DNA from 2 places in the Roseibium sp. FZY0029 genome. Region 2 is predicted to be linked to the other one. Evidence: riboswitches for the same ligand, from Rfam matches in the RefSeq annotation. Region 2 holds a riboswitch; the other holds the start of a gene.
The links. Region 2 has a riboswitch for S-adenosylmethionine ahead of V1T76_RS02855 (hypothetical protein). Riboswitches for the same ligand answer to the same signal wherever they lie in the genome.
Positions count from the first base shown of each region.

Region 1 (9,810 bases), 290 kb from region 2:
CCCCATGTTTGACCAGATCGACATCAACCAGCTTCGCATGGCCTGTTTCGGCGGCATCTTCCTGATAATGGCGCTGCTGGAGGCTGGCTTGCCGCGGCGCCGCCTGAAAAGCAGCCGTCTGAAGCGCTGGCCGACCAACTGGGGCATTGTCCTGCTCGACGCGCTGCTGGTGCGGCTGATCTTTCCCATTGGTGGGGTCGGCCTGGCGCTGCTGGCGCAGGAAAAGGGCTGGGGCCTTTTTGCGCTTCTCGGATGGTCAGGTCTTCTGGCCGGTCTGATAACCTTCGTCGTGCTCGATCTGGCGGTGTGGTTCCAGCACCTGGTGTCCCACAAGGTTCCCCTGTTCTGGCGCATCCACCGGACGCATCATGCTGATAGCGAAGTCGATGCGACGACAGCGCTCAGGTTCCACCCGATTGAAATTCTGCTGTCTTTCCTCTGGAAAGGATTGGTCATCATCGCGCTCGGTGGTCCGGTCGAGGCAGTGCTGATCTTCGAGATCGTCCTCAACGGGTCTGCGGTGTTCAGCCATGCCAATGTCCGCTTGCCGCTTTGGTTGGACCGCCCCTTGCGTTTTCTGATCGTCACTCCGGATATGCATCGCATTCATCATTCGGTGCTGCCGCACGAGACAGATTCCAATTACGGGTTCTATCTTTCAGTGTGGGACCGTCTGTTCGGAACCTACGTGGAAGATCCCGAACAGGGGCATGAAACCATGGAAATCGGGCTCGGTGCCGCGCTCACACCACGAGCACACTCCTTCCCCTTCAGCCTGTGGATCCCGTTCCTGAAAAATCCGGACCGCTCCAGAAAGGCGGACGACGGCAAACCGTCAGCCAGGAGCTGATAGCATTCCTGACGGTCATGGCTGGAAGAGATCAGAAAAAGCTCATCGGGAAATAGCGCAGGTAAAGCTCGCGGTAGATGCCCTTCTGATGAAGCTGCCGCAAGGCGTAGGTGAGGGCGGCCGCCCGTTCCGGGTCATCCTGGCGCGTGGCAATGGCCATGCCTTCATCAAAGTAGCCAGGCTCCAGCCACGGGCCTCCGGCAAAGGCACAGCAGCCATCCGCAGCTTCGCTCGGCAGCCAGAAGGACAGGTTCAGGCCATCGCCGAACAGCGCGTCGGCTGACCCTCCCTTGACGGCCTCCCGGGTCGCCTCCGCGGTTTCCAGGCTGACAATCTCTGCCTCGGGAAAGAAGCGCTTGGCAAAGGCCTCGTAACGGGACCCGGCCTCGACAGCAATCCTCTTGCCGGAGAGTGCCTGTTCATTGAAATCGGCCGCGTTATACGCCCGAACCACGAACCGTGCCGGCAGCTTCAGGTAATCCTCGGTGAAGTTGAGACGGCGTGTGGCGGGAAGGCTGCGTGACAGGCCGGAGATGATTGCATCGCCTTCTTCCTCGTCCAGTGCAGGCAGAAGAACCTCGAAATCCTTGATGCGCAGGGCGCAGGAACTGCCCAGTTCCTGGCACAGTGCCCGGGCGAGATCGACGTTGAAACCGGTGAGCCGGCCATGCTGGTCGCGGAAGACGAAGGGCGGATATCCATCGGTTGCCAGAAACTGGATCTTGTCCGGAATGGAATTCGGCCGGTCATGGACGGCTTTGGGATCCCAGAAATTGGGAACGCGGACAGATGGCTCCTGGGCGGAGGCCGACAGGGGACCGAGCGTCACGGCGCCGAGCGCCAACAGCCCGGCAGCAAGACGGCCAATAGTGCGGAGAAGGGGTCGTGAACGTGGCACGCGGACGTCTCGTTCCATATCAAGTCATGGTCGGCATACGTGCCGGGAATCGCAACGACAGGATATCGCGAACCGGCAGCGCTTGTCAGCCCGCTCTTTGGTGTGCGCGGACTAGCATCAGGTCTGCAGTTCCGGATCATAGGACCGCAGGACGACGATTGTGTCGAAGCCCTTGATTTCGTCTTCATAGAAATGGGCTTCGGTGAAGGTCGCATAGGCTTCCATCGAAGCGCATTGCACCGTCAGGACCAGATCGGCCGGGCCGGTGACGTGATAGATCTTCTTCACTTCCCGTAGCTTCCTCAACTTCTGCAGCAACTTCGCCATGCGCTCGGGCTGTCCGCGCGACAGCGCCAGCATCACGAGCAAGGTAACGGAAGCGCCAGTTGCCTCTGGCGACAGAACGGCCACCTCCCGCTCAATCGCCCCCACTTCCCGAAGGCGCTGAATCCTGCGCAGGCAGGCAGCGGAAGACAGGCCGATTTTCTCCGACAGCTCCTTGCCGGTCTGGCGGGCATCGAGGCTGAGCAGGCGCAAAAGCTGATGATCGAAATCGTCCAGATCCATGAAAAAGGTCCTCTCAGGCATCGTCGTGCGACACATTATCGAAGAGTGTTAATTTTTGCGAACTAGTCGCTTTTAAGCGAGAAGTTTGCGCACCGCTCGCGGCGGCTTTTTCTAAACTTGTTCCTGTCTCGTTGGAAAGGCGCAAAAAAGATGTCCGATCGCCATGTAACACTGCACCTGACGCACGTCCGCAGGACAGGTCTGGGAGCCGCCGTCTTTCATTTCTTGCTGAAACGCCTGCGTCATCGACGCGATATGGCTCATCTGGCAGATTTGCCTGACTATTTGCTGGAGGACGTCGGACTCAGCCGCTCGGATATCCGAAAACACGCACAGATACGGAAAACTCTGCGCTGACAGAGGTAGGGAGCTGCTAAAAATTAGGGAGATAGGATGAAGAGGTTTGGAGCGGGTGAGGGGAATCGAACCCCCGTCTTAAGCTTGGGAAGCTTCTGCTCTACCATTGAGCTACACCCGCCGAACCTGATGAGCTTTCTGCGCCGACTTGCCCCACCTGTCAAGCAGGCTTCTTTGCGGGAGAGATGCTTTTCCAAAGAGCTGCGATCTTGCGCTGCGGCACTGAAATCGCCATGTTCCGGCCCGTGCATTGCGGCACGCACGAAAAGCCATCAAATCGGGGCACATCAATGCGAAATCAGGTCAGGGCGCTGGTCACCTCACGCAACTGGGAAGCCTGTATCATCGGCGTCATCGTTCTGAATGCGGTTACGCTGGGTCTGGAGACGAGCCCTGCCGTCATGGCGGAGGTCGGCGGGTTGCTGAGGCTCGTCGATCAGGTCATCCTGGGCATTTTCGTCATCGAGCTGATGTTGCGCCTCTATGCCCATGGCTTGAAATTCTTCAAGGATCCCTGGAGCCTGTTCGATTTCAGTATCGTCGCGATCTCGCTAATGCCGGCAACGGGCAACCTCTCCGTGCTGCGGTCGCTGCGTATCCTCAGAGCCTTGCGCCTCATTTCCGTCGTACCGTCCCTGCGCCGGGTTATCGGCGGACTGGTGGCCGCTCTGCCGGGTATGGGCTCGATCGTGGTGCTGATGGCGCTGGTCTTCTATGTCTTCGCCGTCATGGCCACCAAACTTTACGGGGAAGCGTTTCCCGAATGGTTTGGCACGCTCGGCGCATCGCTCTACACGCTGTTCCAGGTCATGACGCTGGAAAGCTGGTCCATGGGCATCGTGCGTCCGGTCATGGACGTCTACCCATATTCCTGGCTGTTCTTCGTGCCCTTCATCCTGTGCACGGCCTTCACGGTGCTGAACCTTTTCATCGGTATCATCGTCTCCGCAATGCAGGAGGAGCACGAGGCCGAAGCCGACGCCAACCGGCAGGCCATCCATGTCGACACTGGCCTCATTCTGGAAGAGGTGAGGGCGCTCCGCAACGAGGTCCGGCAGCTGCAGGCTGAGGTCGACAAGTCGCGCACGTAGGCGCGCGTTGGCCTGAAGCCGAGGCAAGCCCGGCAATGACGACTGGGGGAGTGGTCTCGTGGCTTCGAAAGAGCGGCGGGACGCAGTCGTTTTTTAAAGCTCCGCCAGAACCTCTTCCGGCCCCTCGACTGTCAGCGTCACACCGTCTTCGGTATAGTCACGGGTCATCACCGTCAGGCCGAGGCTCTCGATCCGCCGTTCCAGTTCCGATCCGGTCGCAAAATCGGCGCGGACTGTTTTTGAGAGGATCTTCTGAAACGGTACAAGGTGAGCATTGTTGATCGCATCCTGGGCAGCGCCGGAATAGGCCCGCGCAAGGCCGCCGCCGCCCAGCTTCGTGCCACCGAAATAGCGCACGATCAGAACGGCGACATTGATCAGGTCTGCCGCTTGCAGCACGCGAAGCGTCGGCATGCCGGAGGTGCCTGCCGGCTCGCCGTCGTCCTTGCCGCTTTCCTCAATCCGGTCGTCTTCCAGCAGTCGCCGGTGCGCCGTGACGATATGGTTGGCCTTCTTGTGTTCCTTGCGCAGTTCTTCCAGCCGCTGCTCGAACTGCTCTACCGGAACGAGATGCGCCAGGAAGCGGGACTTCCGGTCTTCCAGAAAGCCTTCGAACTCACGCGTGACGGTTTTCAGGGCCATCGGCGATCAGGCGGTTGCCTTGAAGTGTTTCGACAGCTTGAGCGCCTGGCCCTGGTAGTTGGAGCCGATACCTTCACCGTAAAGCGTCGCCGGGCGCTCTGCCATATGTTCATAGACCAGGCGGCCGATGGTCTGGCCATGTTCCACAATGAAGGGCACATCGTGCGAGCGGACTTCCAGAACCGCGCGCGAGCCGACACCGCCAGCTCCCGCATGGCCAAAACCCGGGTCGAAGAAGCCTGCATAATGGACGCGGAATTCGCCGACGAGCGGATCGAACGGCACCATTTCGGCGGCATAATCCGGCGGCACATGCACCGCTTCCTGGCTCACCAGAATATAGAAGGCGTCCGGATCGAGGATCAGTTCCGCCCGCTGGCGGCGATAAATCGGCTCCCAGAAATCCAGCACATCCTGCGCTCCCACGACATCCACATCAATCAGTCCGGAGTGATGCTTGGCGCGATATCCGATCAGGCTGTTCGGGCCGGTGCCTTCCAGATCGATGGAGAGCTGCACCCCATTGCCGATGCGCTCGTTGCCGCCGCTCATCAAGGTGTGGGCCTTATGGACTTCTTCCAGATCAGCATCGGGAATGAGCGACTGGCCGCGCCGGAAGCGGATCTGGCTGAGGCGGGAGCCTGAGCGCACGAGGATCGGGAAGGTCAGCGGCGAGATTTCCGCATAAAGCGGACCGGTGTAACCGGCGGGAATGGTGTCGAAGGCCAACCCGTTGTCGGTGATGACCCGGGTGAAGACGTCGAGGCGCCCGGTAGAGCTTTTCGGGTTGGCGGTCGCGGAAATATCGGGTGCCAGCGCGAGGCTTTCCTGCAGCGGCACGATGTAGACGCAGCCGGTTTCGAGAACCGCGCCTTCGCTCAGGTCAACGGTGTGCAGTTTCATCTGCTCAAGGCGCGCGGCCACCTGAATTTCCGGCCCCGGCAGGAAGCTAGCGCGCACCCGGTAGGCCTGCTGACCCAAGCGCAGGTCGAGGCTGGCAGGCTGGATCTGCCCGGTGACAGGCGGGGCGTCCGCTGAAATCTCTCCGGCGGCGAACATGGCCTGGATTACCCGTTCCGGCAGAATGCCGTTTGCTGTGAGAATTGCGCTTCCGTTCAAGGCCTGACCCGCTGTGACGTTCATGAAGATATTCCGCGTTTTGCTGGTCTATGGTCATTAAAGGATCGGGCCGCCCGCGCCAACAGGCATTCTGGCAGAAGCGGGCTTTTGAGCGCAAAGGACGCAAGACAATTGACCTGTGTCCGCTTTTCCCGTAGGACAAGCGCACTTCGTGGTGATTTGGGCCGGCCGGCTTGCAGCCACGTTAAACAAGTTGCTAAAAAGGCCGGAGGTGAGAACCCCGGTCTTGAGGCTGGGGTTTTTTGCGTTTGGAGCGAATGAAAGACATGACTGAGACCACCAAGACCGGAAACAAGAACTGGCGCCCTGCAACCACTCTGGTTCATGGCGGCACCATGCGGTCACCGTTTGGTGAGACCTCTGAGACCATCTACCTGACCCAGGGCTTCACCTACAGCGGTGCTGAAGCTGCCGAGGCCAGGTTCAATGGCGAGGATCCGGGTTATGTCTACTCCCGCTATGCCAACCCCACCGTTACGATGTTCGAGGACCGCATCAAGGCGCTGGAAGGGGCCGAGGCCGCCCGGGCAACAGCCAGCGGCATGGCGGCTGTCAATCTGGCGCTGATGGCCTCCGTCAAGGCCGGCGATCATGTGATCGCCGCCAAGGCGCTGTTCGGCTCCTGCCGTTATATCTGTGAAACCCTGCTGCCGCGATTTGGCGTAGAAAGCACGCTGGTCGACGGAACCGACATCGAGCAGTGGAAGGCAGCGGTTCGCCCGAACACCAAGGCACTGTTCCTGGAAAGCCCGACCAACCCGACGCTGGAAGTGATCGACATCGAGGCCGTGGCGCAGATCGCGAAGGAAGCCGGAGCCCGGCTGATCGTTGACAACGTCTTTGCAACACCGCTCTACCAGTCGCCACTTCAACTCGGTGCCGACGTAGTCGTCTATTCGGCCACCAAGCATATCGACGGTCAGGGCCGCTGCCTTGGCGGGGTGATCCTGTCGGACGAAGAGTGGATCAACGACGAAGTCATGCCCTTCATCAAGCACACCGGTCCGCACATGAGCCCCTTCAGTGCCTGGGTGCTGCTGAAAGGCCTCGAAACGCTGCCGCTGCGCGTTGCGCGCCAGACGGAAACGGCGGGCAGGATTGCCGACTACCTGGCAGGTCAGTCCAAGGTGACGCGGTTGATTTACCCGGGCCGGGACGATCATCCGCAGGCCGATGTCGCCAAACGCCAGATGCGCGGTGGGTCCACGATGCTGGCGCTGGAAATCGAAGGTGGCAAGGAAGCGGCGTTCCGCTTCACCAATGCGCTGGATATCATCAAGATCTCCAACAACCTGGGCGACGCCAAGAGCCTGATCACCCATCCGGCAACGACCACACACCAGTCGATCGGCGAGGAAGCCCGCGCGGAACTCGGTATCACCGACGGTATCCTGCGGCTATCAATCGGTCTGGAAGATCCTCAGGATCTGCTGGAAGACATCGAAAAGGCGCTCCAGGCGATCTAACGGCCTGTCTGCCGCAGCGCCCGGACGCCAATGAGCACCCGGGCGGCTGCCGACACAAAGCATATCGCGGCAAATACAGAGGCCAGCAGCGGAAACCAGCCGGGCATCAGTGCCATCAGCAGAAACAGCGCGATGGTTTCCGCCCCCTCGGCAAGGCCTCCGACGTAATAGAGCGATTTCGCCCCCTGGGCGTTGGTGGTCAGCTTGTTTTTCTCGGCCATGATGGCAAAGGCCAGAAAGGCTGAGCCGTTCGCGTAGAAGCTGGCGAGCAGAGCCGCAGCCGCCAGTGCATTGCTGGCTGGGTCCTGTATGGCGAAGGCCAGGGGGATGGCGCTGTAGAAGAAGAAATCGAGCGTGATGTCGAGATAGCCGCCAAGGTCCGTTTTGGTGGTCGCCCTGGCCAGGGCACCATCGAGGCCGTCGGCAAAGCGGTTTAGCGCGATCAGGAAAAAACCGATCAGCGTATGGCCTGTGGCGATGGCAACGGCTGCCGCCATGCCTATGGCGAAACCTGCAAGGGTCACGCTATTGGCCTTCAGACCCGTGCCGGCAAGGGACTGGCCCAGCCGGTTCAGTGGCGGGTCGATCAACGGGCGCAGACGGGCATCGAACATCAAAAGGTCACTGTGTTTGGACAGACAGATCGTGTTCTTGCAAAATCCAGCCTCAAATCTCAAGCAATTCCAGCCTCAGATGTCACAACCCTCTTTCACGCTTGCGTCATTCGCCCTATAAGCGCGTCCTGAATGAGCGGGTGCCTCCCGTGGAACTCACTTCGAACCGGTCTATTTCAAGGTTCGCAGGTCTGGAATTAAGGAAAAGTCGTGTCTGGCAGTTACACCGCCATCACCCAAGGGATCGAAGTCTCCGTCGAGCCGTTTTATCTGGACGATGAATCACGTCCGGAAGAGAGCGAGTATATCTGGGCGTATATGGTGGAGATCCACAACGGTGGCAGCGAACCGGTGCAACTGAAGACTCGGTACTGGCAGATCACCGACGCTCTGGGACGTCAGGAAGAAGTTAGCGGTGAGGGGGTCGTCGGCGAACAGCCGGTGATAGAGCCAGGAGAGACCTACGAGTATTCGTCTCACTGCCCGCTTTCGACCGACAGCGGCATCATGGCCGGATCCTATTCGATGGAACGCCCGGACGGCTCCATGTTCGATGTTGTCATTCCGGCGTTCTCGCTGGACCTGCCGGACGCGATCCATAGCCTCAATTAAGGCCTTTGCCGGTCAGATGCTGGCAAGGCCACCGGCGAAGCCAAGCAGCAGCCACAAGATCCACTTGCGGCGGTTGAAGGCCGTCAGCAGCGCGACAGCAAGAATTCCGAATACAAGGTAGATGATGTGTCCGGCAAAGCCGGTGCCGAGCACCCAGGCAAAAAGGTCCGGGTCGCGGTTCTTGGCCAGATGAAAGTGGTCTTCGGCGAACGTCACCAGCGCGTCCGCTGCCAGACCGCAGACAAAACCCGCGAAGGCGATCATCATCCGCGTGCCCCAATTGGCCTGCTTCGGCGCGGTGCGCACCTGCACGTAGCGGACAGCATAGGGTGCGGGCCGTTGCGAGCGAAGCCTCTGGCGCCGCCGCCTCAGCGGATAGCGCACGCTCGTCCGCTCTCCGATTGCCTGATTGCTCATGTCCCCGTCTCCGCACTGAAGGACCTTTAGGCCCCGGCAGCCCACAAGCGTGCTGTCCCCGCATCGGTGATAAGGTGCGGCGGATTGAAGGACCGGAAACAAAAAGACTTCAATTTGAACGATCAGACGAAGTTGGCCGGGCATATGCCGACGCCGCCTGCGCGTTGATCCAGGCGGTTATGGTGTCCAGCGCACCAGGTGCGTAGGCACGGCGTCCCAGAACCGTGAACAGGGCCTTTGACCACTCTGGCATTTGCCCTTCAAGCTGATAGTTGAACGCATCTGCCCTCAACAGCGCATGCGTTGCTCCTGGAAAGATCACGAAACGGTTGGCCGGGTTGCGATCCTTCAGGATCTTTCGATAGACGCCGGAATTGAAATCGGGATCCACGTTCAGATCTTCTTCGCCGTGCACGGTCAGGACTGGGGCGGAAATGCGGGCAAGGGCTGCGGTCGAGTCGGCTGCTGCATTCCGGAGTGCGAATTCGAAGCGGTCTTCCGGCATCGGAGTAGTGTCCATACCGCTGTCGAGATAGTCCTGATAGGAAAACGTCCCGTCGAGAAAGCTTTGTCCGTCCTCTGTGTCCTGCGCAAGAGCCTTGTCGAGTGTCGTGCTGTCGGCACCGGCAAGCTCCAGCCTGCGACGGGTATAATAACCCGATTGGTGCAACCAGTTGACCGCACCACCAACAATCACGAAGAAATCGCCCTGAGCAGGGTCTTCCGCCAGGATTGGCAGAACCCATCCAGCTTGTGAGAACCCAAGAAATCCGGCGGCAGACGCTGCCAACTCCGGCTGCTCTCTTGCCGCGGCAAGGGCTGTTGCTGCAAGTCGCGCCCTGTCTTCCATTGAGAAGGAGAGCCAGTTGCCTTCGCTCGCACCAACGCCCGGCTTGTCCCAGGAAAAGACGGCCATGCCATTGTCCAGCAAGCTGCTGATAAGCGGCAAGTAGCCGCCACCCGAATAGCGGTCGGCTGGTCCGTCGCCATGAACGAGCAGCACAAGGGCTGGCGTTTCCGGCTTCGGGGATTTGGCTCGCGGCAGATGAAGGGTGCCGGCGACGGAATATCCCTCGAAGGGAAAGACAATCGAACGGCTTTCGTATTCAGAAAGCTCGAAATCCTGAAGGCCCTGGAAAATCAGGAAAACACCAGC
Region 1 covers NZ_JAZDVZ010000001.1:324,998-334,807, reverse strand. Annotated here, with positions in the region: gene V1T76_RS01535 (sterol desaturase family protein) at 5-850, shown strand; gene V1T76_RS01530 (transporter substrate-binding domain-containing protein) at 882-1,748, opposite strand; gene V1T76_RS01525 (Lrp/AsnC family transcriptional regulator) at 1,866-2,315, opposite strand; gene V1T76_RS29035 (DUF1127 domain-containing protein) at 2,466-2,672, shown strand; tRNA gene V1T76_RS01520 (tRNA-Gly) at 2,720-2,793, opposite strand; gene V1T76_RS01515 (ion transporter) at 2,963-3,763, shown strand; gene V1T76_RS01510 (IMPACT family protein) at 3,857-4,405, opposite strand; gene V1T76_RS01505 (2'-deoxycytidine 5'-triphosphate deaminase) at 4,412-5,548, opposite strand; SAM riboswitch at 5,687-5,766, shown strand; gene V1T76_RS01500 (O-succinylhomoserine sulfhydrylase) at 5,803-7,011, shown strand; gene V1T76_RS01495 (CDP-alcohol phosphatidyltransferase family protein) at 7,008-7,625, opposite strand; gene apaG (Co2+/Mg2+ efflux protein ApaG) at 7,836-8,237, shown strand; gene V1T76_RS01485 (hypothetical protein) at 8,250-8,654, opposite strand; gene V1T76_RS01480 (alpha/beta hydrolase family protein) at 8,764-9,810, opposite strand, start outside.
Region 1: another riboswitch for S-adenosylmethionine. It lies ahead of V1T76_RS01500 (O-succinylhomoserine sulfhydrylase); the one in region 2 lies ahead of V1T76_RS02855 (hypothetical protein).

Region 2 (9,810 bases):
GCCTCATGGAGGGGTCTCAACGGGATTTCACGGCAACGCTGATCGATGCCATTCCCCATGTGGAGATCCTTGACGAGCAGCGCGCACCGGCGGAACAGCCGGCCAGCGCCGTCTACGACGCCGTCACCTATCATGGCCTCAGACCGAAGGAAGACCTTCGCGGCATCCGCAACCCGACCGAAGCGCTTGCCTCGTTGCGCGACTGGGTGAACGGCTCGATGGCGCAGCGTCTGAGCGGCCAGGCGGTGTTGCGCTATGCCGGTCAGGATATCGGTATGACGCTGGTCGGCGTGGAGCCAAAGCGCGAACTGACCGTTTCCAAGATCGGCGAGGATATGCGCCAGGGCGCTTTCGAAGATCTGGACACGACATCCAACGGCCTCGTAATCGGTGACAAGGCCGCAGAAAGGCTGGGGGCGGAGCTGGGCGATACCGTGACCCTGACTTCTGCAAACAGTGTCGCCAAGCGCTTCAAGATCGTCGGTCTGTTTCACAGCGGCATCACCACCAGCGACGAAGGCCTTGCTTATGCGCCACTGAAGGCGGTGCAGATCCTTCTGGAAAAGTCCGATGTCATCAATTCGATTGCCATCCATCTCAATGCCATCGGCGAAGCCAATGAGGTTGCCGCACGGGCTGAGCGACAGCTCGGCTACAAGGCGGTCTCCTGGGAGGAGGCCAACGAGGGGCTGATGGAGGCCTTCTTTGTGCGCAACGTGATCATGTATACGGTCGTCGGGGCCATTCTGGTCGTTGCCGGCTTCGGCATCTTCAACATCGTTTCGACGATCGTGCACGAAAAGGCGCGCGACATCGCGATCCTGAAATCGCTCGGATTTCCGGAGGGCGACATTCAGCAGATCTTCGTGCTTGAGGGACTGGTGATCGGGATCCTGGGAGCGCTCGCAGGCTCGGCGCTCGGGTTCGGCCTGTCGAGTTATCTTGCGTCGGTCAAATTCGAGTTCACCCAGGACGTGGAGATGACCCACCTGCCGATCTATTTCTCCACCCTCCACTACATCATTGCCTGCCTGCTGGCGCTGTTTTCCTCCGGGATTGCCGGATATATTCCAGCCCGGAAAGCGGCCCGGCTCAATCCTGTCGACATCATCCGCGGGGCAACATGACCCCTGCCCGTGATCCTTCCCCTGACCAACAAACGGCCCCGGGCCGTGTCCTGCTGGAGGCCAGCAACCTCACCCGCATCCTGCCGGCCATCGTGCCGGTGACGCTGGTGCAGGATGTCAGCTTTCAGGTGGGGGACGCGGAATTTGTGGCAATAACCGGCCCGTCCGGGTCCGGCAAATCCTCGCTATTGTATCTGCTTGGCCTTCTGGACCGGCCAACTTCAGGCGAAGTCCGGATAGACGGCCTTCCCACCCATGCGCTGACGTCCGCCGAAATGGCGCATCTCCGCCTGGAAAAGCTCGGTTTCGTTTTCCAGTTTCACTTTCTGCTGCCCGAGTTTACCGCACTGGAAAACGTGATGATCCCGATGCAGCGGCTCGGCAAACGCAGCCCCAGGGCGCAGCTCGACCATGCGACCCAGCTTCTGGCGGCACTTGGTTTGGGTGACTTTCTGCACCGCCGTCCGGAACAGCTTTCCGGGGGCCAGCGCCAGCGGGTGGCCGTTGCCCGTGCGCTTGCCAATTCGCCCGCGCTGATCCTGGCGGACGAACCGACCGGAAGTCTCGACAGCGTGTCGACCGAGCAGGTGTTTGAAAGCCTTCAAGACATCGTGAAGAGCGAACGGACCACCGTCGTCGCCGTCACCCACGATCTTGAGCTCGCCGACCGGATGGACCGGCGGATCCATCTGGTTGATGGCCGCGTCGATTACGACAGGCTCCGCCAGGAGTGAGGCGGGATATCGGGGTCAGGCAGCCTGCAACTCGTGTGCGGGCTGAACCACCGCAAGCAGCATCAGCAGGGCTACCGGTATCGCAAGCGCCCAGAAGCCGAGGATCGTCATCAGGAAACTGGCCAGAAGCCCCCCGGCGGCGAAGGCCGACAGCACCAGCGCCTGGTGACGGATCAGCATGCGGCTGCCAGGACGGGTTTCGGGGTGCGTGAAGTAATCGGCAATGCCGAGCACGAGCTTCAGCGTGTTGCCTGTCATGACGGTTGTGGGAACATGCCTGTTCAGCAGCGTCAGCATGATGACATTCTGCAGTGACATGGCAACGGTCGAAAAGCCGACTGCCGTCAGGGTGACGGCGGACAAAGCGCCTCCTGCAGCCGGATCGCCAAGTCCTGCGACAAGCATGAAGACAGCCACGAGGATCGCTTCAAGCGCGAACAGATGCCGGACGGCAATCCTGTTTTTCTGGACCAGCCGCGTGACGGTAGCGAACCAGAAGAGCGTTGAGGCAAAGAAGACCACGAGCACGAACACTTTCAGCGCCGCGTTGTCTGCCTGATGAAACATTTCCGTACACAAAACGACAAGCGTGCCGGTGATGAAGGCCGTGAACGTGTGAAACAGTCCAAGGATGCAGATTACATCAATGAAGCAGGCGCAAAAGGCGAGCAGAACCGGCACTATCGGCCGGCTGTGATGCAAAATGGATCGGTCCAACTACCTGCTCCCGAGCTAGTCTTTCCAGGAAGATGTGCCATGCACTGATGGTCTTGCCAAGCCGGAATGGACATGGCATAAGCCCGCCATCATCAAGAGAAGGGCTGGCGCCCTCGCCAACCTGCCGTCCGGGCAAGGTGGTTTCCGCAACAGGGATGCGGCCGGTCAGACCCTCTACCGAGGTTTTCCGGCAACGAAGCGGTTAATTTGCATGCGCCAGTCCTCCTCGGGCAACCGATGGAGGATTTATTGTCTCAGGACCCTTTTGCCGGACGAGCGGCAGATCTGATCGAGAACCATGTGTTGGCGGGCTCCCAGCTCGCCGGAACGGATGTCTGGTGCCAGGCCGCTGAAGACTGCGTGCTGGCGCGGATCAAATCCCTGCGCATTCTGGGCGGCCTGCCGCGGCACAAGGCGCCGCTCACGCCGGCAGCCCGTGCCGAGCGCCTGAAAACCCTGCTTCAACTGTGGGCAAACGGCTGCACCTGCGCTGTCGATGAAGACCTCTTTGCCGATATTCTCAACCGGCACGGCACGGTCAGGCACTGACGGGGGTGCCCCGTGTGGTGCACAACGTCTGCACTGTGCCTATTTCGTTGATACAGGTGTGCTGCAACAACTCGCCTCATCCTGGGGAAGGCCGAAAGCCTGTCTCGAAGGATGGGCCGCTTGCTCATCAGTATGCCGTCCATCCTTCGAGACAGCGCTGACGCGCTTCCTCAGGATGATGTTTTTTGAGAGCCAAGCCGGGTGAGATCGCGGCGCTCAGTCCCGCTTGGGGACTGGGCGCGGCTTGCCACCATCATCGACGGCCACCATGGTGAACACCGCTTCGGTCACCTTTTCGCGGTGGCCATAGCGATGGCGCAGGGCCCAGGATTCCAGCTTGATTTCCATGGACGAGTTGCCAACGCGGATGACTTCGGCATAAACGCACAGCACGTCGCCCACGTGGACAGGCCGGATGAATTTCATCTTGTCGACCGCGATGGTCACGACACGTCCCTCGGCGCGCTGACCGGCAGCTATACCGCCTGCCAGATCCATCTGCGACAACACCCAGCCCCCGAAAATATCTCCCGAAGCATTGGTATCGGCCGGCATTGCCATCGTGCGTAGTGTCAGATCACCTGTCGGCTTTTCGTCGTACACGCCTGAGCCCCTCTGCTGATTCCTGCAAGAAGACTAGGTCATAGACTTCAAGAATAGAAGTGGTTGAACAGGAGACTATCCGGTTGAACGAAGAAAAAGACCGGTTATCGCAGAACAAACATCAGGATCACCATGATCCAGAGCGGCATGGGGGCAGCGACCCAGATCAGCAGAATCGGCAAGCCGCGATGGAGCAGATTGGAGATATTCATTTCCGTGACCTTCTAGCTATGGGCCTGAATCTCGAGGGCTGTCATCACCGCAAGGGCGACGATGCCCGTGATGAAGGCCAGTTTCGCGCTGCCGATGAGCGTGCGCCCGGCGACATCCAGCTTCGGCAGCGGCATCGCGCGCGAATCCAGATACATGGACAGAAGCATCAGCGAAAAGACGGTGAACCAGACGAACACCAGCGCTTCCGCTACCAGGACAATCGTTACCAGCATGATCCGCTCCATTCAGAGGGTTGCGACATCAGTTCGGCAGGCGGATTGGCGCCTGGCGTGCCGAAGGTGGCCAGCCACAGGCTCTGGGCAATGCGTTCGGCAATGGCGACGATTTCGTCCGCAAGATCCGGTACGAACAGTTCGCGGATCACAGGCCGGAAGACACCGAGCCATTCGCCATAATCCGCGCTGACCAGTTCTTTCTGCTTCAGGTGAGCCGGCACGGGCTTGCCCTTGTAGGCGCCGTTCTTCATCAGCACGGACTGCCAGAAGGCTTCCATTTTCGGCAAGTGTTCTTCCCACCTGCCAGCCAGACGGCGCTCGAAGATGCCTCCCAACCGCGGATGCTGGCGGATACAGCCATAGAAGGTGTGCACCATCACGTGGATCGCCTGCTCATCGACCTGCTCATAGCGCTGGAGACGGTCGCCCTTGTCCGGCGCTTCACGTCTCTTCAGCCTGTACCTGTTGGAACTTGCGTCAGGGGCTTCCATAGCCGCCTCCATAACATTCATTTTATATGCATCTTTTAAATGACACAGCAACACGCTAAAATCAACATATAAGATGAATGTTTAAAGAGACCCAGCCATGCGCCTCAGTCAGGCCAGCGATTTCGCCTTGAGAATTCTGATGGCCACCGGCCAGTCGGATGATCCGCAAACCGTCGACAAGCTGTCGAAACAGCTTGGGCTTGCCAAATCGCATGTCATGAAAATCGTCGCCCATCTTGCCAAGGGCGGTTATCTGGAAACGACGCGGGGGCGTGGTGGCGGCATCCGGCTGGCCATGGCGCCGGACGCCATCCGGCTGGGCGACGTCGTGCGGCTGATCGAGCCGGACCTGGGTGTCGTCGCCTGTCTGAAGCCCGAGCCCACAATCTGCGCCTTTCTGCCGCGCTGTGCCCTGAAAGGCGCAATGGCGCAGGCATCAGAAGCGTTTCTCGCCAGCCTCAACACCGAAACGCTGGCGACGATCCTGGCCGGAACACAGATGGCGCTTCCGGTGGAAAAAGGCGTGTGATCTCCTCTTTCGGCAAGAGGATGCCGAGCGGCTGCCGGCAAGGCACATTTGAGGCAAACGACGGCGGGTGCGGCCTTCAACCAATTGCCTCGGCAAAATGATCCTTGGAAGGCCGCCCCTTTTGTCCTAAAGCGTCGAGGCCTTCTCAAGGAACTCCATCTGTTCCAGACAGTAGTACCCGGAAATCCGGCTGATCGTGCCGGCGCGTTTCCAGTCGTTGAGGACCCGGCTGACATTTTCACGCGCGGCGCCTGCCATGTTGGCGATATCCGCCTGGCTGAGCTTGTAGTGGATCAGCAAGCGGCCATCGTCGAGCGGCTTGCCGAAGGTCTCCGCCAGTTGCAGCAGGGTCTGCGCGACCCGTCCCGGCAAGGGCAGGAACGAGCGCGCGGCCAGTACATCATTTGCATGGCGCAGCCGCTTTCCGACAATCGACAACATGTGCCGGTAGACGGCCGGGTTTTCGTCGGCAAAGCGCTGGAAGGCGGCCTTGTCGATGAAGGCAAGCTGGGCTTCCTTCAATGCGATGACCGTGGCCGACCGCGGCCGGCCGTCGAGCAGGGCCAGTTCGCCGACAAGATCGCCCGGGCCGAGAACCGCAAGCAGTTGCTCGTCGCCCTCCACGGACAGAAGCGATACCTTGAGTGATCCCTCCAGAACCGCGTAACAACCGTTTCCGGGATCGCCATTTTCGAAGAGAATGGTGCCAGCCGATATTTTCATCGGCCTTGCAAGGCGCGACAGACCTACAGCCAATTCCGGGTCGAGCCCTTCAAGTGAAAAGCTATTTTTTAAAAAATCCTTGATTTCCGCCACACCTTCCCCCTGCCAAAAGCGCTGCTGCTCGCGAAATTACAAGATCAAACGCAATCTTGTGATGCCCATCACGTGCAATCCAGCAAAATAACCCTATATCTAAGGACATGGAAGCGGGGCCACCCCTCCCCTCTTCCGGACCTCCACGAAAAACGGCCCTGTTCCCCGCAGGGCCGTTTTTTCGTTGCAACCTTTGCCTGGTCAGGCCCGGCCAAAGCCTAATACAAAAAGCCAGGCGACCTGCTCCTTAAACAAACTATCGGCTTCAGTTCAGAAAAACGTCTTTTTTCTCCAGCGTGTGAAAGAACCGTTGACTGGACAGAACCTCATACTGGCATTCGCGTATCGCAATCTTCCGGCGCGACTCGTCCCGCCGCAGGCGATCGTCCGAGCGGCCCGGAATAGCCGCAACAAAGCTGAGATCGGCCATGCCGTCAAAGTGATTGTGCAAAAGAGCGTGCAGCGTTTCCTGGTCCTCTGTCTCCGGCAAGGGGGCGGCCCTGGGCAGAAGCTTCAGCCCATGTGCCCTTGCAAGGCGCGCCAGCCGGGCAGCCTTGAGACCTGACTGAACGGGTGAAATCAGCAACGGAGGCTCGCTATAACCGGCGTGCTCAACCGCCTTCAGGACGATCCGTGCCAGAGAGGTGCGCTCCAGAAGCCCCTCGCGTACCGCCACGAAATCCGGCTGACGTTTCATCAACACGCTGAAACGGGCAAGCTGTGCCTGGGCTTCCTCCTGCAGAATCTGGTCGGGCAGAAGACGCAGCAAGGCGCGGCGCTGAAGCTGCTCGCGCGTGAACATGCGGTCGCCGTAGATTTCCTGCATGCGGGCGCTGACGGGTGACACGCGGTCACCGCTGAAGGCCAGTGTCACGCCGAACAGGGCGCGCTTGCCGACCTTTTCGACAGTTTCCTGAAGTGGACGGAATTCGCGCGGCCATAATTCTGTGGCAACCATGGCCCCGAGTGCGCTGAGACGCCCGCGCTCCACAAGGTCACGCAACGCGCGGTCGACCCCGAAGGCAAGGCCATAGTCCAACGCTCCAAGTGTAATACGCTTCATGAAATTCCGCAGAGGGACGAGACACTGTGAATAGTAAGCCACATCCCTGCGGCATTCGGTCAAGCAAATCAAGTCGGTTGTTGAGTTGAGTCGGCAACTTGTGCCGGATCAGTTGGTCTCGACAGGCTCGAACACCGGGCCGATACGGCCATCGACCTTGTAGACGACAAGTTTTTCCAGCGGCACGTCTTTGACCATGCGTGTCAGCTCTGCGACTTCCTCAACGTTGGCGAAGGACTGCCGCAGATCGGCTTCCCGGTTCCGGCGCTGTTCGGCAACATAAAGCCCCGGGCCATCGAACAGTGACATGTCCGGTGCAGGCTGCATGACATAGCGGATGCGCTCGGTGAGCTGGAAGACCGGCAGGTCATCCTTCAGCAGAAAGTCGAGCTGGCCATTGAGGCCGTAGCTGGTGGTTACCACGAAACCGGCCCCTTCCTTTTCGGCCAAGGCCGTCAGCTCCCGCCCGATCTCAGGCCAGCCACGGAGCTGGAAGGTCGGGTCCTTGCGGGCGAAGGTACCCGTTATCGGCCAGACCGCATGCAGTTGCACCACCACCGCTACGGCAAGACCCAGAGCGACACCAGCTTGTGCCAGACGCTGCCACAGGGACCATTCGGCGGGTCTGTAGGTGACGAACACGGCCGCCATCATGGCGAAGGCCGGGAACAATGGCGCCGGCCAGTTGGCCTGCACCCGCGAGTGCAGCGAGTGATAGACCAGATAGAGCAGAAACGGCAAAACGGTCAGAAGCAGCAGAGACGCCGCGTTTTCCCGTGCCCGCAGACCCTTGAAAAGCCTGACTGCGCCTGCAAACGCCAGCACAGCGATCAGCGGGTTCAGAAGGCCGATCAGCGCGCCCACAAATTCCGGAACATATCTTGCCGTATATCCTTCGGTGCCAGCCCGGCCGAACTGCTTGTAGAAGCTGACCCAGTCGTGGGCATGGTTCCAGTAGAGCACTGGTGAAAAGCAGAGCAGCGCAAGCAGACCGCCGGCCCAGAGCTGCCAGCAGCGCCACCAGCGCCGGGCATCCGGCACCCAGACCAGCCACAGCACGATGCCCGCACCCAGAAACAGAACCGAATATTTGGCAAGCAGTCCGCAGCCGGCCATCAGTCCGACCATGAGCCACCAGTTGGCATTTTTCGATGCCGATAGCTCCGTCAACGCCCACAGACTGAGGCCCCAGAACAGCACGGAAGGTGCGTCAGGCGTCGCCAGAATGCCGCCGATGCCAACCAGAAGACTGGCGTTGAGGAACAGGACGGACCAGGCCGCAGCAGGGCGTCCGAACAGAAGTGAGGCCGTGCGCCAAAGCGCCAGGGACCCGATCACCCCGGACGCGATGACGAGCGCGCGGACGGCGAAGACCGTGTCGCCGAACAGCGCCTGGCCGATAGCGATCCACCAGCCGATCATCGGCGGGTGATCATAGTAACTCAGTGCCGGAGATAGGCCCCAGAGCCGGTAATAGGCTTCATCCTCGACAAAATGGGAGTTGGCGGCGGCAAATATCTTCAACGCCGTCAGCAGCCCGACGATCAGGATCAGCCCTGCAGGCCGCAGGTAAAAGGGCAACCGCCCGGTCTGTGCTTCAGCGGTCACGAGCGGCCTTTACGTCTTGCGCCATGTCAGGGCGGAGCTTGCCGCGTAGTTCCAGACAGCGCCCATGATCGCTCCGGCCGTTCCGGCGAACCACCAGTAGGACGGATCGGCATAGATCAGGTTGGCGACACCGACGTTCGCGAGAACACCGACCGAACAGACCGCGTAGAAGGTCAGAAGGCCGATCAGCACCCTCATGCCGGTCAGGCGCCGGTCGCGATAGGTAAGCTGATTGTTGAGAAAGAAGTTCGATGTCATGGCGACAAAGGAGGCTGCCGTCTGGGCGAGGTTGAATTCCATGTCGCTCAGCAGGAAGACGCGCAGCGCTGCCAGATGGACAAAGAGGCCGCTGGCCCCGACAAGGCCGAACATGAGGAAGCGGACCGAGACAACGTTGCCGAAATACTTGGCAAGCAGCAGACCGAAATAGTCGAGCGTCACCAGCGTATCCAGCTTGCTTTCGCCGTGCTGGCGCTCGCGGAAGGTGAACGGCAGTTCCTTGATCTTCAAGGTCCCGCCTGCGCTGGACACCAGGTCCAGCAGAATCTTGAAGCCCTGCGGCGAGAGTTTCGGGGCAAGCGCTTCGGCCTTGTCCCGGCGGATCATGAAAAACCCGCTCATCGGGTCCTTCAGGGTGACGTTCAGCAGCTTCTGCGCAAGCCCGTTGGCCAGGTTGGACCCCCAGGCGCGAAACGACGACAGGCCTTCGCCAATGGTGCCGCCATCGACCTTGCGGCTTGCGACCACCAGATCCGTGTCGTCGGCCTTCAGGGCGGCCAGCATCTTGGGCAGCATGGTCTCGTCGTGCTGAAGGTCTGCATCCATGACGGCAACAAAGGGGGCGGAAGACGCCAGAATGCCTTCGATACAGGCCCCTGAGAGTCCCCGGCGGCCGATGCGGCGGATGACCCGGACGCGGGCGTCGCTTCCGGCAATCTTGCGGGCAACCTCGGCAGTCCCGTCCGGTGAATTGTCGTCGACGACGATAGCTTCCCAGGCAATTCCGGCGAGTGCCTCGTCCAGAAGGCCGATCAGGATGGGAATGTTTGCAGCTTCGTTGAAACTCGGCAGAATGACACTGAGTTCGGCGGCCACTGGCCCCGCTCCTGTCAGTTCTGCTCCTG
Region 2 covers NZ_JAZDVZ010000001.1:617,202-627,011, forward strand. Annotated here, with positions in the region: gene V1T76_RS02840 (ABC transporter permease) at 1-1,127, shown strand, start outside; gene V1T76_RS02845 (ABC transporter ATP-binding protein) at 1,124-1,861, shown strand; gene V1T76_RS02850 (YoaK family protein) at 1,877-2,578, opposite strand; SAM-I-IV-variant riboswitch at 2,663-2,786, shown strand; gene V1T76_RS02855 (hypothetical protein) at 2,828-3,127, shown strand; gene V1T76_RS02860 (acyl-CoA thioesterase) at 3,344-3,688, opposite strand; gene V1T76_RS02865 (hypothetical protein) at 3,955-4,176, opposite strand; gene V1T76_RS02870 (group III truncated hemoglobin) at 4,167-4,670, opposite strand; gene V1T76_RS02875 (RrF2 family transcriptional regulator) at 4,768-5,199, shown strand; gene V1T76_RS02880 (Crp/Fnr family transcriptional regulator) at 5,326-5,922, opposite strand; gene V1T76_RS02885 (ChbG/HpnK family deacetylase) at 6,281-7,078, opposite strand; gene V1T76_RS02890 (ArnT family glycosyltransferase) at 7,187-8,686, opposite strand; gene V1T76_RS02895 (glycosyltransferase family 2 protein) at 8,696-9,810, opposite strand, start outside.